3 regions of the Roseibium sp. ROS1 genome follow, and region 2 is predicted to be linked to each of the others. Evidence: predicted binding sites of a transcription regulator. Region 2 holds the regulator's gene; each other region holds the start of a gene.
The links. The regulator PhoB, encoded in region 2, activates phosphate uptake and scavenging genes when phosphate is short. The targets are predictions, from matches to a motif close to TGTCATNNANCTGTCAT.

Region 1: a site for PhoB is predicted at 2,737-2,753, ahead of ACYQ6M_RS05635 (UDP-2,3-diacylglucosamine diphosphatase). Genes of this name have one in related genera too.
Region 3: a site for PhoB is predicted at 2,004-2,020, ahead of ACYQ6M_RS24055 (NAD-glutamate dehydrogenase). Genes of this name have one in related genera too.

Annotation. Positions count from the first base shown of each region.
Region 1 covers NZ_BAAGIG010000001.1:1,244,558-1,249,266, forward strand. Annotated here, with positions in the region: gene ACYQ6M_RS05625 (OmpP1/FadL family transporter) at 476-1,681, shown strand; gene ACYQ6M_RS05630 (SDR family oxidoreductase) at 1,750-2,529, opposite strand; gene ACYQ6M_RS05635 (UDP-2,3-diacylglucosamine diphosphatase) at 2,799-3,602, shown strand; gene ACYQ6M_RS05640 (glycosyltransferase family 4 protein) at 3,599-4,648, shown strand.
Region 2 covers NZ_BAAGIG010000003.1:493,204-497,912, forward strand. Annotated here, with positions in the region: gene ACYQ6M_RS18405 (acetylornithine transaminase) at 1-1,062, opposite strand, end outside; gene ACYQ6M_RS18410 (GcrA family cell cycle regulator) at 1,503-2,039, shown strand; gene phoB (phosphate regulon transcriptional regulator PhoB) at 2,366-3,067, opposite strand; gene phoU (phosphate signaling complex protein PhoU) at 3,148-3,843, opposite strand; gene pstB (phosphate ABC transporter ATP-binding protein PstB) at 3,875-4,636, opposite strand; gene pstA (phosphate ABC transporter permease PstA) at 4,684-4,709, opposite strand, start outside.
Region 3 covers NZ_BAAGIG010000004.1:280,278-284,986, reverse strand. Annotated here, with positions in the region: gene leuD (3-isopropylmalate dehydratase small subunit) at 1-297, opposite strand, end outside; gene argC (N-acetyl-gamma-glutamyl-phosphate reductase) at 336-1,286, opposite strand; gene ACYQ6M_RS24060 (peroxidase-related enzyme) at 1,426-1,992, opposite strand; gene ACYQ6M_RS24055 (NAD-glutamate dehydrogenase) at 2,100-4,709, shown strand, end outside.

The DNA of each region.
Region 1 (4,709 bases), on a different contig from region 2:
GCAACGGTGTGCCGACGTGATTTCCGTTAGGAAAGGTGATTGGCGTTTTTACCAAGGAATATCAAGGAACTTGTCCTACAAAAGATCCACATTCCGTCACGAAACCTGTGGCAAAGCCGCAACGATTCACCGTTAAATTACGTTATCGGAAACTGACATTTCGAGTGCCTGTTTTTTAGGCAAATGTCTGAAAGTGTGTCGGTGCGATGACGAAGAGACTCTGAACCTGTCGTTTTTGAAGTGTTTTGAATGTCTACGCAGCAATACCTACCAGAAAAGCCGCGCATTTCGCATTGCAGCATGAAAAAACGACCGCATAACTGACGTAAATATTCAGTTGAAACGGACGGCATTCTCCTAAAACCCTGTCTCAGGTTGTCATCACACATCCGGTGGCTAGGGGATGGGAGGAAACTCAATGCCGTGGGTAAACAAGAAATCAGTTCTACTTGCTTCTACAGCTGTAGCTCTATCAATGGTTGCAAGTTCTGCGTTCGCTGGTGGTTTCGCACTTAGAGAGCAGAGCTCGTACTTTCAGGGTATGTCTTTTGCCGGGTATGGTACGTCCGGCGGTTCGATCTCTTCGATGTACTGGAACCCGGCGTCGCTTATCGGCGCTCAGCAGGGTCTCACCATCGAAGCGCATAATACGGGGCTTTTTCCAAGTTCGGATATCAACGGCACGCTGTCCGGCGGGTTCCTCGGTACGTCTTCGATCGGCAGTGGCGACATTGCTTCCGACGCGTTCATTCCCGCTTCGTACGCAGCCTACCGGCTGAATGAAAAGCTGATCTTCGGTGTCGGTATCAACGCACCCTTCGGCCTGTCGACAAAACCGGAGCAGAACTGGGCGGCCCAGTTCTATTCCCGTTCGTCTTCCGTGTTCTCGTTGAACGTCAACCCGACGGTTGCGCTTCAGATCAACGACATGTTCGCGATCGCGATCGGTGTTCAGGCGCAATACCTGGACGTGTCGCTGAAATCCGCCGACGCCACTTCCGGAGCGGGCTTCCCTCGTTCGAACCAGATCACTGGTGATGACATCGGTTTCGGTGTGACGGCTGGTCTGACGGTGCGACCGTTCGAGGGGACTGAAATCGGACTTGGATATCGCTCCGGTGTCGGTCACGATCTCGACGGCGACCTGTTCGCCGGTGGTGTCACAACGGCGATCGGCCTGGGTGTCGTTACGCCGGACATGATCAACCTTTCCGCAAAACAGAAGGTGACCGACAAGATCCGCGTTCTTGGAACGGTGGAATGGACCAACTGGAGCCGGCTCAAGTCGCCACGTGCGATCAACGATGCAACCGGCGCAGAGGCCACCGTCCTGCACTTCAACTATGACGACGGCTGGTTCTTCTCCCTGGGCGGTGAATACGACTTCAACGAGAAGCTTACCTTCCGCGGTGGTGTCGGTTACGAAATCTCGCCGATTGATGAAAAGATCCGCTCCACGCGTCTGCCGGACAATAACCGCTGGTGGCTGTCGGCTGGTGCCAGCTACACCTTCAACGAGCACCTGGCGTTCGATGTCGGCTACACGCACATCATTCCGGAATCGACCGATATCAACATCGATTCCAATCACCAGGACTACAACGCGGCATTCGGTACCTATTCGGGGGATGTCGACAGCAGCGTCAACATCATTTCTGCCGCGCTGCGCTACAAGTTCTGATCAGAAAGATCAGCCATTCAGGAAAGGCCGGGGCATATGCTCCGGCTTTTCTTCATGACTTTGGACGCTTAGAACGCCGCTGGATAGAGCCCGCCATCCATCAGGATGTTCTGGCCGGTGATGTAACCGGCGTGGCGGGAGCACAGGAAAGCGCAGGTCTGGCCGAACTCCTCGGCTGAACCGAAACGTCTTGCCGGGATTTCCGCTGCCTGTGCCGCCCGGACATCGTCGATGCTTTTACCTGACTGCTGCGCGGCGCGCTCGAAGCCGCCTTTCAGACGGTCGGTGTCCATCTTGCCGGGCAGCAAGTTGTTGACCGTCACGCCGTGGGGGGCAAGCTGGCGGCAGACGCCGGCCAGGAATGCCGTGAGCCCCGCCCGAGCACCGCTGGACAGATCGAGACCTTCGATCGGCATCTTTACCGAAAGCGAAGTGATGTTGACGATGCGGCCGAAACCGCGCTCCTTCATGCCGGGAACAACCGCCTGGATCAGCTCGATGGGGGTGACGAAATTCTGCACCACACCTTCCATCAGCGCCGCACGGTCCAGCTCGGAATAGTCGCGCCGGGGTGGGCCACCGTTGTTGTTGACCAGGATGTCCGGGTCCGGGCAGGCCGCCAGAAGCGCTTCTTGTCCCTCCCGTGTGGAAACATCCGCTGCGATGGCGGCAACGCTCACGCCGAAGCGGTTCTGCAGCAGGGTGCGGGTTTCTTCCAGAACCGTTTCGTTACGTCCGTTCAGGACGATGTCGCAGCCTGCTTCCGCCAGCGCTTCGGCGCAGCCCTTGCCGAGGCCGCGGCTTGACGCACAGATGATTGCCTTTTTGCCCTTGAGGCCGAGGTCCATGAACGTTCTCCTTGATGCAGGTTGGACATGCTTTGTGGCTGGCAAAACCCGATGCTGTCAAATGCCGTCAGGGACATATGGAGCCGGTCAGCATCCGGCAAGATGTTCGTGAAGCAACGGAATGAAGTGAGGGAGGCCAATACCCGATCCGTGCCGGTGTTAATCATTAAGCTGGAAAAAAAACAGCCCCGGGGAAGTCACGCCGTTTGTCATAATAGTGATACTTGAATCGCGTCTATAGCGCTCCAAAGGGAATTTGGAGAAGTGCTATGTCTACCGCTGAGGCATCGCGGCATTACCGGGCCTTGTTTATTTCCGACGTCCATCTTGGCACGCGCGGTTGTCAGGCGGAGATGCTGCTGGACTTTCTGAAGGACAATGAAGCCGAGACCATCTACCTGGTCGGCGACATTGCCGATGGCTGGCGTCTACGGCGGTCCTGGTACTGGCCACAGCTTCACAACGACGTGGTGCAGAAGATCCTGCGCAAGGGGCGTAAGGGAGCCCGGGTCATCTATATTCCGGGAAATCACGACGAGTTTCTGCGCAGCTTCCTCGGTACGCATTTCGGCGGCGTCGAAGTGACCGACAGCATCATTCACGAAGCTGCCAACGGCAAACGCTACCTGGTCATTCATGGTGACCAGTTCGACGTGGTGATCCGCCATGCCAAGTGGCTGGCCTTCTTTGGCGACAAGGCCTATGTGACCGCGCTCGGCGTCAACACCTGGCTCAATGTGGTCCGCCGCCGTCTCGGCCTGACCTACTGGTCATTGTCCGCCTGGGCCAAGTTGAAGGTCAAGAACGCGGTCAGCTTTATCGGACGTTTCGAAGAAGCCCTGTCCGACGAGGCGCGCCGGCAGGGCGTCGATGGCGTCATTTGTGGTCATATTCACCACGCCGCGGACCGTGATATGAACGGCATTCACTACATCAACACGGGTGACTGGGTGGAAAGCTGCACTGCGGTTGCCGAGCACCACGATGGAACATTTGAGGTGATCCGATGGGTGGACCGTACCCAGGAGGAGGCCGTGCCGGCGAAAGCCAAGGAAGCACCGGTCGCCGCATGAGTTCCATTCTGATTGTGACGGATGCCTGGCATCCCCAGATAAACGGTGTGGTTCGCTCGCTTGAGCGCACGGCCGAAGAACTCGAGAAGATCGGTGTGCGGGTGGAATTCCTGACCCCTCAGGAATTCACGACGCTGCCGTGTCCGACCTATCCGGAAATTCGCCTGTCGTTGACCCATCGCGGCATTGTGCGTCGGAAGATCGAGGATTACGGCTGCGAGCATCTGCACATTGCAACGGAAGGCCCGCTCGGGCTTCTGGCGGCAAGCGTCGCCAAGAAGGCTGGGCGTCCGTTCACCACGAGTTACCACACCCGGTTTCCCGAATATGTTTCAGCCCGGCTGCCGGTTCCGCTGACTTGGTCCTACAGCTGGCTGCGCCGGTTTCACAATTCCGGCTGCGGCTGCATGGTCGCAACACGGTCGCTGGAGCAGGATCTGCGTGACCGTGGTTTTACCAATCTGATGCGCTGGTCGCGCGGTGTGGATGAGCAGCAGTTCAAGCCTTACGAGGGTTCCGTTTTGCCAGCCGACCTGCCGCGCCCGGTGTTCATGTATGTCGGCCGGGTCGCAATCGAAAAGAACATCAAGGCGTTTCTGGATCTCGACCTGCCGGGATCTAAAGTGGTGGTCGGTGGTGGCCCGCAGCTCGACAGTCTGCGCCGGGAGTACCCGGGGGTGCATTTTACCGGTTCCAAGGTGGGTGAGGATCTCGCAAGGCATTATTCCGACGCGGATGTCTTCGTGTTTCCCTCACTCACCGACACCTTCGGCAACGTTATGCTTGAGGCCCTGGCCTGCGGCGTGCCGGTTGCCGCTTTCCCGGTAATGGGCCCGCTCGACGTCATCAGCGATACGGGGGCGGGTGTCTTGTCGGAAGATCTGCGCGAAGCGGCTGAAGCCGCGCTGGATATCCCACGCGAGCATTGCCGCACGATTGCCATGAACTACACCTGGGCGGCCAGTGCACGTCAGTTCCTGGACAATTGCATTGAAGCCCAGGACATACACAACGCCCGTTCGACGCAGGGAAAAGCCGCCGAATAAGGCGGCTGCCCTGATGTGCGATGACGTTGCGCAGTGCGGCAAACGAAATTGACACCAAGAC
Region 2 (4,709 bases):
TGCCAGCAGACCGGCTTCACGGGCTGCAAGCACATAATCTGCCACCGGCACCACGCATTTCAGACCGAGCATCAGGCCGTTGCCGCGCACTTCGGCCAGAACGTCCGGATGGCCGTCCACCAGTCCGGCCAGCTTCTGCTTGAAGCTGAGCCCCTTCTGACGGACACCTTCCAGGAACCCGTCTTCCAGAACGACATCCAGAACGGCATTGCCGACTGCCATGGCCAGCGGATTGCCGCCAAAGGTGGTGCCGTGGGTCCCGGGGGACAGCGCCGCTGCCGTTTCTGCCGTTGCAAGACATGCGCCCATCGGGAACCCGCCGCCGATACCCTTGGCGATTGCCATCAGGTCCGGTTCCACGCCCGTCCACTGGTGAGCGAACAGCTTGCCGGTCCGTCCGACACCGGTCTGGATCTCGTCGAAGATCAGCAGAATGCCGTTGTCATCACAGATCTTGCGCAGCGCACGCAGGAAATCGGTCGGAATTTCGCGGATACCGCCCTCGCCCTGCACGGGCTCGATCGCGATTGCGGCCGTTTGCGGACCGATGGCATCTTTCAGCGCATCCAGGTCTCCTGCCGGCACCTGATCGAAACCGGGAGCCTTCGGGCCGAAGCCCTCAAGATATTTCGCCTGGCCGCCAGCCGCGATGGTCGCGATGGTCCGGCCATGGAAAGCGCCTTCGAAGGTCACGATGTGGAACCGCTCGGGGTTGCCGTTGTCATAATGATAACGGCGCGCGCATTTGATGGCAGCTTCCATCGCTTCCGCGCCGGAATTCACGAACAGCACCTTGTCGGCAAAGGTTTCCGCGCACAGGCGCTGCGCCAGCCGTTCGCCATCCGGGATCTGGTGCAGGTTGGAGGTATGCCACAGCTTGGCTGCCTGATCCTGCAACGCCTTGACCAAATGCGGATGGGCATGACCGAGTGCGTTGACCGCGATGCCGGAACCGCAATCGAGGAATCGTCGGCCATCGGTGGTAACCAGCCAGACGCCTTCCCCATGATCGAAAGACAGGTTCGATCTTGCGTAATTTCCGAATAGTGCAGTCGCGGACATAACCTCGTTTGTCTCCTTTAAACGCCCCTGCTGTCCCTGCGTCGCCCCGACGCCGGGCCGTCACCTTGAAAAGATGCCGAAGGGCCAAAACGCAACGTGCCGCCCCGATGAGGCGGCACGCAGCGGCTTTCTTATACACTGCCGGTACCATGCACTGTCAATGGAAATGGCGCACAAGACATTTCATGTGCCGCAGAGGGCGGATTTCATAAAATTCTCAATGACCTCGCCATAATTGGGGAAAAGTCGTTTCATCCCCAACTGGTTTGGGTCGAGTGGTTGCCTGACAAATTAACGTTATTGTAACCTCTCAGCAATCAGACACGAGATCTCGTGAGGCAAATCACCAAGAGGCACTAGATCTGCCAGCATTAAGCGTGCTTGCGCATGCTTAACACGGGGTTAATGGCCGCAGGACGGTCAAACTAAAGGGTGCGGCAATGAGTTGGACAAACGAACGAGTTGAGCTTCTCAAAAAGCTTTGGGGCGACGGCTTGAGCGCAAGCCAGATCGCAGGCGAACTGGGTGGTGTTACCCGTAACGCCGTGATCGGCAAGGTGCACCGCCTTGGCCTGTCCGGCCGCGCCAAGTCCACCTCTTCAAGCGCCAAGCCGCGCCGGCCGCGCACCGCAGCTCCTGCAACGGGTGCAGCGCCGAAGAAACCGACGACGTCACATCCGCAGTCGATCGGCGCGACGGCCCTTAAAGCAGACATCTCGCCTGCACCAGTGGTGGCCGCCAAGCCGCGCGTAGAGCCGATTGCAGAGCTCGTTCCGATCTCGCAGCGCGCAACCATCCTGACGCTGACCGAGCGGACCTGCAAATGGCCGATTGGCGACCCGGCGACCGACGACTTCTACTTCTGCGGCCGCCAGTCCGATGCCGGCGTCCCCTACTGCGCTCATCACTGCAAGATCGCGTATCAGCCGGTCGCCGACCGCCGCCGCGATCGCAAGACGATGGCTCAGGCAGGCTGATAGCCTCGCACCTAACCAATTCATGAGAAAGCCCGCCATCTGGCGGGCTTTTTTTTGTTTGGGCCTTCCATTGACCAGATGCCCGACCCCGACCAGTGACCTCCCACGGCTTGTTCTTGGCACCGATCCATGTCGTTTCCGTTCCATCAAATCAAACCTTGTTTGACCGCTCCGCCACGACAGGGACCGCAGGATCAGCCCCGACACCGACACATCTGATGGGGTGGTCGCAGAAGAGAACCTTGTTCCGCGAAAGGCACATAACCGCTGAGAAACAAAAAGCCCGCTTGAAAGCGGGCTCCTTAATTCCATTCTGCAAGTTGCGCTCAGGCAGTGGCAGAGGTGAACTGGTCATTGAAGGCGTATCCGGCACCACGGACGGTACGGATAGGATCCTTCGCCTTGCCCTTGTTCAGAGCCTTGCGCAAGCGACCGACGTGAACATCGACAGTGCGTTCGTCCACGTAGACATCGTGACCCCAGACCCCATCCAGCAGTTGTTCGCGGGAGAAGACACGGCCAGGCGATGTCATCAGGAATTCCAGCAGGCGGAATTCCGTCGGCCCCAGGTGTATTTCCTTGGTGTTGCGGCGAACGCGGTGCGTTTCGCGATCCAGTTCGATATCGCCGGATCGCAACATGCTGGACACCACTTCCGGACTTGCCCGGCGCAGGATGGCGCGCACGCGGGCCATCAATTCCGGTACCGAGAAGGGCTTGACCACGTAGTCGTCGGCACCGGTCGACAGGCCGCGGATGCGCTCTGCTTCCTCACCGCGTGCCGTCAGCATGATGACCGGCAGGCGCTCGGTGTCTTCGCGCGCCCGCAGGCGGCGGCACAGTTCAATTCCGGACAGGCCCGGCAGCATCCAGTCGAGCAGCAACAGATCCGGCAGGCTTTCCCGCAGGCGGATTTCCGCCTCGTCACCCCGGACACAGGACTCGACCGAGTACCCTTCCGCTTCCAAATTGTATCTCAATAGAAGGCTGAGCGGTTCTTCGTCTTCAACGATGAGCACCTTCGGCATACATCTCGCTCCAATTACCGCAACCGGCGCCGAAGCGCCGGCCGTTAAGATCTTCTGCAAATCCGACGATTACCGGCGGGTCAGACCGCGCCTGTTTCGTCGACCTTTGCCCGGTCTTCCGGCAAACGCTCGCCAGTGACCATGTAGTAGACGTTCTCGGCGATGTTCGTCGCGTGATCGCCGATGCGCTCGATGTTCTTTGCGCAGAACAAGAGATGGACGCACTGGGTAATGACCCGCGGGTCTTCCATCATGTAGGTCAGGAGCTCGCGGAAGATCGATGTGTAGATCGCGTCGACTTCGGCGTCAGCTTCCTGAACCCGGCGGGCGGCTTCCGCATCCTTGCGGGCGTAGGCATCCAGCACCTGCTTGAGCTGCGAAAGAGCGAGTTCCGTCATGTGCTCCACACCGATCGCGAGCTTCTTGGACTGCAAGTCGCTGTCGATGGCGATGACGCGCTTGGCAACGTTCTTGGCAAGATCGCCAACACGCTCCAAGTCATTGGCAATGCGCGTTGCGGCAGTGATTTCACGCAGGTCCTGCCCCATCGGCTGGCGGCGGACGATCAGCTCGATCAGCTTCACTTCAAGTTCGTTGTAAAGGCTGTCCAGACGGACATCGCCCTTGATCGTCGCCTTGGCAAGCTCCAGATCCTGCGACACCAGCGCGGACACCGCATCGGCGAAAGCCTTTTCGGCAATACCACCCATTTCGGCAACCTTGCCGGCCATGGCCGTCAGTTCGTCATCGTAAGCCGAGACTGTATGTTCAGACATCCTGTGTCCCCTTCAGAAACCTAAAAAATGCTTAGCCGAAGCGGCCCGTAATATAGTCCTGCGTACGCTTGTCCTTCGGATTGGTAAAGATGTCCTCCGTCAGACCTTCTTCAACCAAAATACCCAGGTGGAAGAACGCGGTACGCTGAGACACACGGGCAGCCTGCTGCATCGAGTGGGTCACGATCACGATGGTGAAGTTTTCCCGCAGTTCGTCGATCAGCTCTTCCACCTTCGCGGTCGCGATGGGGTCGAGCGCCGAGCACGGTTCGTCCATCAGGATCACTTCCGGGCTGACGGCAATCGCACGGGCAATGCACAGACGCTGCTGCTGACCGCCCGACATGCCGGTGCCCGGCTCGTCCAGACGGTTCTTGACTTCTTCCCAAAGCCCGGCCTTCTGCAGGCTGGAGGCAACGATTTCATCAAGCTCGGACTTGTTGCGGGCCAGACCATGGATCCGCGGACCGTACGCAATGTTGTCGTAGATCGACTTGGGAAACGGGTTCGGCTTCTGGAAAACCATGCCAACCTTGGCGCGCAGCTGTACGGGATCGACCTTGGGATCGTAGATGTCCTCACCGTCGATCTTGATCGACCCTTCCACACGGCAGATATCGATGGTGTCGTTCATGCGGTTGATCGTCCGCAGGAACGTCGACTTGCCACATCCGGAGGGACCGATGAAGGCAGTCACGGACCGCGGCTGGATCTCGATGTCCACGTCCTTGATGGCGTGGGTATCGCCATAATAGACCTGCACCTTGTTCGCGGAAATTTTGCTGTCGGTCATGGTTTTCGCCTGTTCAAAATTCGGCATCTCGTTCATCGGAGCAATCCTTACCAGCGGCGTTCAAACCTGCGGC
Region 3 (4,709 bases), on a different contig from region 2:
GATCACGCAACGGATGCCGAAATCAAGCAGCGCCCAGGGCGCATGCTCGCGTGAGGAACCGCAGCCGAAGTTGTCACCGGCGATCAGGATTTTGGCATTGCGGTAGGCGGCCTTGTTGAGAACGAAGCTGTCGTTCTCCGATCCGTCGTCGTTGGTGCGCATTTCGTGGAACAGCGCGGTGCCGAGGCCGGTGCGCTTGATCGTCTTCAGGAACTGCTTCGGAATGATCATGTCCGTGTCGATGTTCACGATCGGCAACGGCGCTGCGACACCGGTCAGGGTCTCAAATTTTTCCATTCTTCTTCTCTCCTGAAAGGCCTGAAAACGGATGCCGCTTACGCAGCAAGGCTGGTTGTCTGATCGACACCGAGCATCAGATTGAGGTTCTGGACCGCAGCGCCGGACGCGCCCTTGCCCAGGTTGTCGTAGACGGCAACGATCGCAGCCTGCGCCCTGGCGTCATTTGCAAAGACGTGCAGATGCAGCTTGTTGGTGTCGTTGAGCGCCTGCGGGTTGAGGCTGTCGGATTTCTCGAGCGCTTCCAGCGGCGCGACCTCGACAAAACCACCGGGTGCAGAAGCGAAATGATCGGCGATCGCCGCATGCAGCTGCTCGCCCGTCGGCACCTTGGCAAGGCCTGCCAGATTCAACGGAACCACCGTCAGCATGCCCTTGTAGAAATCGCCAACGGTCGGAGTGAACAGTGGAGCTGCGTCGAGCAGGCCGTATTCCGTCATTTCGGGAAGGTGCTTGTGATTGAACCCGAGCGCATAGGGCGCAAACGAATTTGCGCTGGTTCCGGCAGCTTCGTAATCGGCAATCATGCCCTTGCCACCACCGGAATACCCGGAGATGCCGAAATAGGTCAGGTTGAAGTCCGCCGGCAGCAGCTCTGCGGTGATCAGCGGACGAACCGCAGCGATCAGGCCCTGCGGCCAGCAGCCCGGATTGGCGACGCGCATGGCCGCGGCGATGATGTCGGCCTGGTCGAGGTCCATTTCGGCAAAGCCGTAGGCCCAGCCCTCGGCAACCCGGTGGGCGCTGGAGGCGTCAATTACACGAGTGGTGTCGTTCTCGATCAGGGCAACGCTTTCCTTGGCCGCCGCATCCGGCAGGCAAAGAATGGCAATATCGGCCTTGTTGAGGTAGTCGGCCCGGGCTGCCGGATCCTTCCGGCTTTCGTCCGGAATGGAGATCAGCTCAAGGTCGCGGCGCATGGCAAGGCGCTCGCGGATCTGCAGACCCGTCGTACCGGCTTCACCATCAATAAACACGCGCGCAACCATCGCCCGTTCCTCTCCCTCTCATGATCGCCGCCAGTTTCGAACCCCAGGGCCCGAAAGCCGTCAGGCAGATCGGTGCAAAATCGCAAGCGTCATACACCCAATCGCGCGGCTTGTCACCGCCGCGCGACGCTCCGTTATCTCAACGGGCCCTTGAGTGATACTCATCATTCGGGCGCATGTCGGACGCCGCAGCCACCCTGTTGGACATGTTGAAGAAGCCCGTTACCGAGGCGATGTCCCAGATGTCGCGATCCGTAAACCCGACATCGCGCAGGGCTTGCCGGTCGCTTTCCACGATTTCCGCCGGCTTCTCCGTCAACTTGACGGCGAAGTCGAGCATCGCCCGCTGCTTTGGTGAAAGGTCCGCAACGCGGTAGTTCATCACCATCAGTTCCCCCAGCACGGGGTCCCCGGAAAGCTCGCGCACCGCAGCACCATGAGCCGTCAGGCAATAAAAACAGCGGTTGACCGCTGATACCGCAACGGCAATCATCTCTCTCTCGAGCTTGGAGAGTGTACACTCGCCCAGCATGAGGTCGTTGTACATGTCGGTGAAGGCGCGCAGCTTCGTTTCGTCGAACGCATATGCCTTGAGGACGTTGGGAACGAGACCCAGCTTCTCCTGGCACAAGTCGAAATAAGCCTGTGTCTTTTCACTCAATGTTACATTTGAATCGATTTGCAAGGCCGTGACTTTACTTGACAATTTGCTCCTCCCGTCATGAAACCGTTTATGTCGCTGAAATATGAACTTAAGTCTTAGAACGAGCGAGCGACAGAGCCAAACCATACGATCGCCTAAGGGGATGGAAAATGCCGGACAAACACGACGTCGAGAAACTCAAACTCATCGACGCGGTCCAAGCAACCTTGAATCAGGAAGATCCGGCTCTCGCCGAGTTTTCCCGCGCCTTTTATGACCGGGGCGCAGCGGAAGACCTGGTGGCCTACACCGCGGAAGAGCTGACCGGCTTTGCCCGGGACGCCTGGCAGGATTTCCAGAACCACGAACTCGGCACGCATCGTGTCAGCATCGCCGATCCGGCGTTCAAGGCCCAGGGCAGCAAGGTCAAGGGCGTCTCGATTATCGAGATCGTCAACGACAACATGCCCTTCCTGGTCGATTCCGTCATGGACGAGCTGCAGGAAAGCAAGATCGAAGTGCATCTGGTTCTGCACCCGATCTTCATCGTGGAACGGGATGACAACGGCAAACTGACAAGCGCCACGGCCCGCAAGAAACCACCGAAGCGGACCGACCGGCAGGAAAGCCTCATCCATATCCACGTGACACGGATTGATTCGCCCGAAGCCCGCGCGGCCCTCAAGGCGCGGCTCGACAAGGTTCTGTCCGATGTCCGCGCCGTCGTGTCGGACTTCAAGCCGATGCAGGAACGCCTGGCGGAGGCCATCGACACCTACAAGACCACGCAAATTCCCGGCAGCAGCGACGAGTTGTGGGAGGCAATCCACTTCCTGGAGTGGATGGAGAACGACAACTTCATTTTCCTCGGCATGCGCGAATACATGTTCGAAGGCGGCGTCGAGGAGGGCGAGCTTTCCCCCCATGAGGGCACGGGCCTCGGCCTCTTGTCCGACCCGGATGTGCGCGTTCTCCGCCGCGGCACGGAGTTCGTGCAGATCACGCCGGAAATTCGCGAGTTTCTGAAGAAACCCGAACCGCTGATCATCGCCAAGGCCAACGTGAAGAGCACCGTGCACCGGCGCGTGCACATGGATTACGTCGGCGCCAAGCTTTATGACGACGAAGGCAACATGAACGGCGAGCTGCGCATTGTCGGCCTGTTCGCCTCGACCGCCTATACCGAACCGACCAGCACCATCCCGTTCCTGCGCCGCAAGGTTGCCAGCGTTCTGGCCCGCGCCGGCTACGGGTCGGAAAGCCATTCCGGCCGTGCCCTCCGCAACGTTCTGGAAGCTTTCCCGCGTGACGAGCTGTTCCAGATCGAACGGGAGCGCCTGTTCGACTTTTCCATCGCCATCCTGCAGCTGGACGAGCGCCCGCGCATTCGCGTGCTGTCCCGCCCGGACAAGTTCGACCGCTATGTCTCTATTCTGGTCTTCGTCCCGCGTGACCGCTATTCCACCGAAGTTCGCCTGAACGTCGGCACCTATCTGGCCTCCGTCTATGAAGGTCGCGTGTCGGCCTGGTACGTTACCTATCCAGAAGGTCCGCTTGCGCGGGTTCACTACATCATCGGCCGCGATCGCGGGGAAACGCCGACGCCCCAGCAGGAAGAGCTGGAAGCCGCCGTTGCCGACATGGTGCGCACCTGGTCCGACAGCGTGCGCGACGCGCTCAAGGACGAATTCGCGCCTTCACAGGCCCGCAAGCTGGCCGACCGCTACGCGCTTTCGTTTCATGGTGGCTACAAGGAAGTCTACAACGCCCAGTCCGCGGTGTTCGACATCGTCAAGCTGGAAACCCTGTCCGACAAGAACGACACCACCATCACGTTCCACCGCCAGGCCGGCACCAGGGACAGCCGCCTGTCGCTGAAGGTCTATCACCGCGGTTCGCCGATCCCGCTGTCCGCGCGCGTGCCGCTCCTGGAAAACATGGGCTTCCGGGTGATCAACGAGCGGACCTACCGTGTCACGCCGGCCGATGCCCCCTTGTCCTACCTGCACGAAATGACGCTGGAATCGCGCAGCGGCGAAGACATCGTCTTTTCCGATCAGCTGCAATCCCGGCTGGAAAGCATGTTCATGGCAGTCTGGACCGGGCTGGCGGAAGACGACGGCTATAACCGCCTGGTGCTGACGGCGGAGCTTGCCTGGCGCGACGTGGCGGTGATCCGCGCGCTGTCGAGATACCTGCGCCAGGCCGGTATCCGCTTTTCCGAAGACTACATGTGGTCCACGCTCAACAACTACCCGAAGATCGCGGCCAAACTGGTGGAACTGTTCCACCTGCGCTTCAACCCGGATGTCACCGAAAAGGACCGGGACCTTGGCACGGAACGGCTGGAAAGCGAACTGACCGCCGATCTGGAGGACGTCGCCAGCCTTGACGACGACCGCATCCTGCGCCGGTTCCAGAACACGATTGAATCGATCCTGCGCACGAACTTCTACCAGCTCGACAAGAAGGGGCAGCCCAAGCCGACCTTTGCCTTCAAGATCGACAGCCGCCAGATCGACGACCTGCCCCAACCGCGTCCGTTCCGGGAAATCTTCGTCTACAGCCCCCGCGTGGAAGGCGTGCACCTGCGTTTCGGCATGGTTGCCCGTGGCGGCCTGCGCTGGTCCGATCGACCGCAGGACTTCCGCACCGAAGTGCTCGGTCTGGTGAAGGCTCAGCAGGTGAAGAACGCAGTGATCGTCCCGGTCGGTGCCAAGGGTGGTTTCGTGCCCAAGAACCTGCCGCCGATGAGCGATCGCGATGCCTGGTTCAAGGAA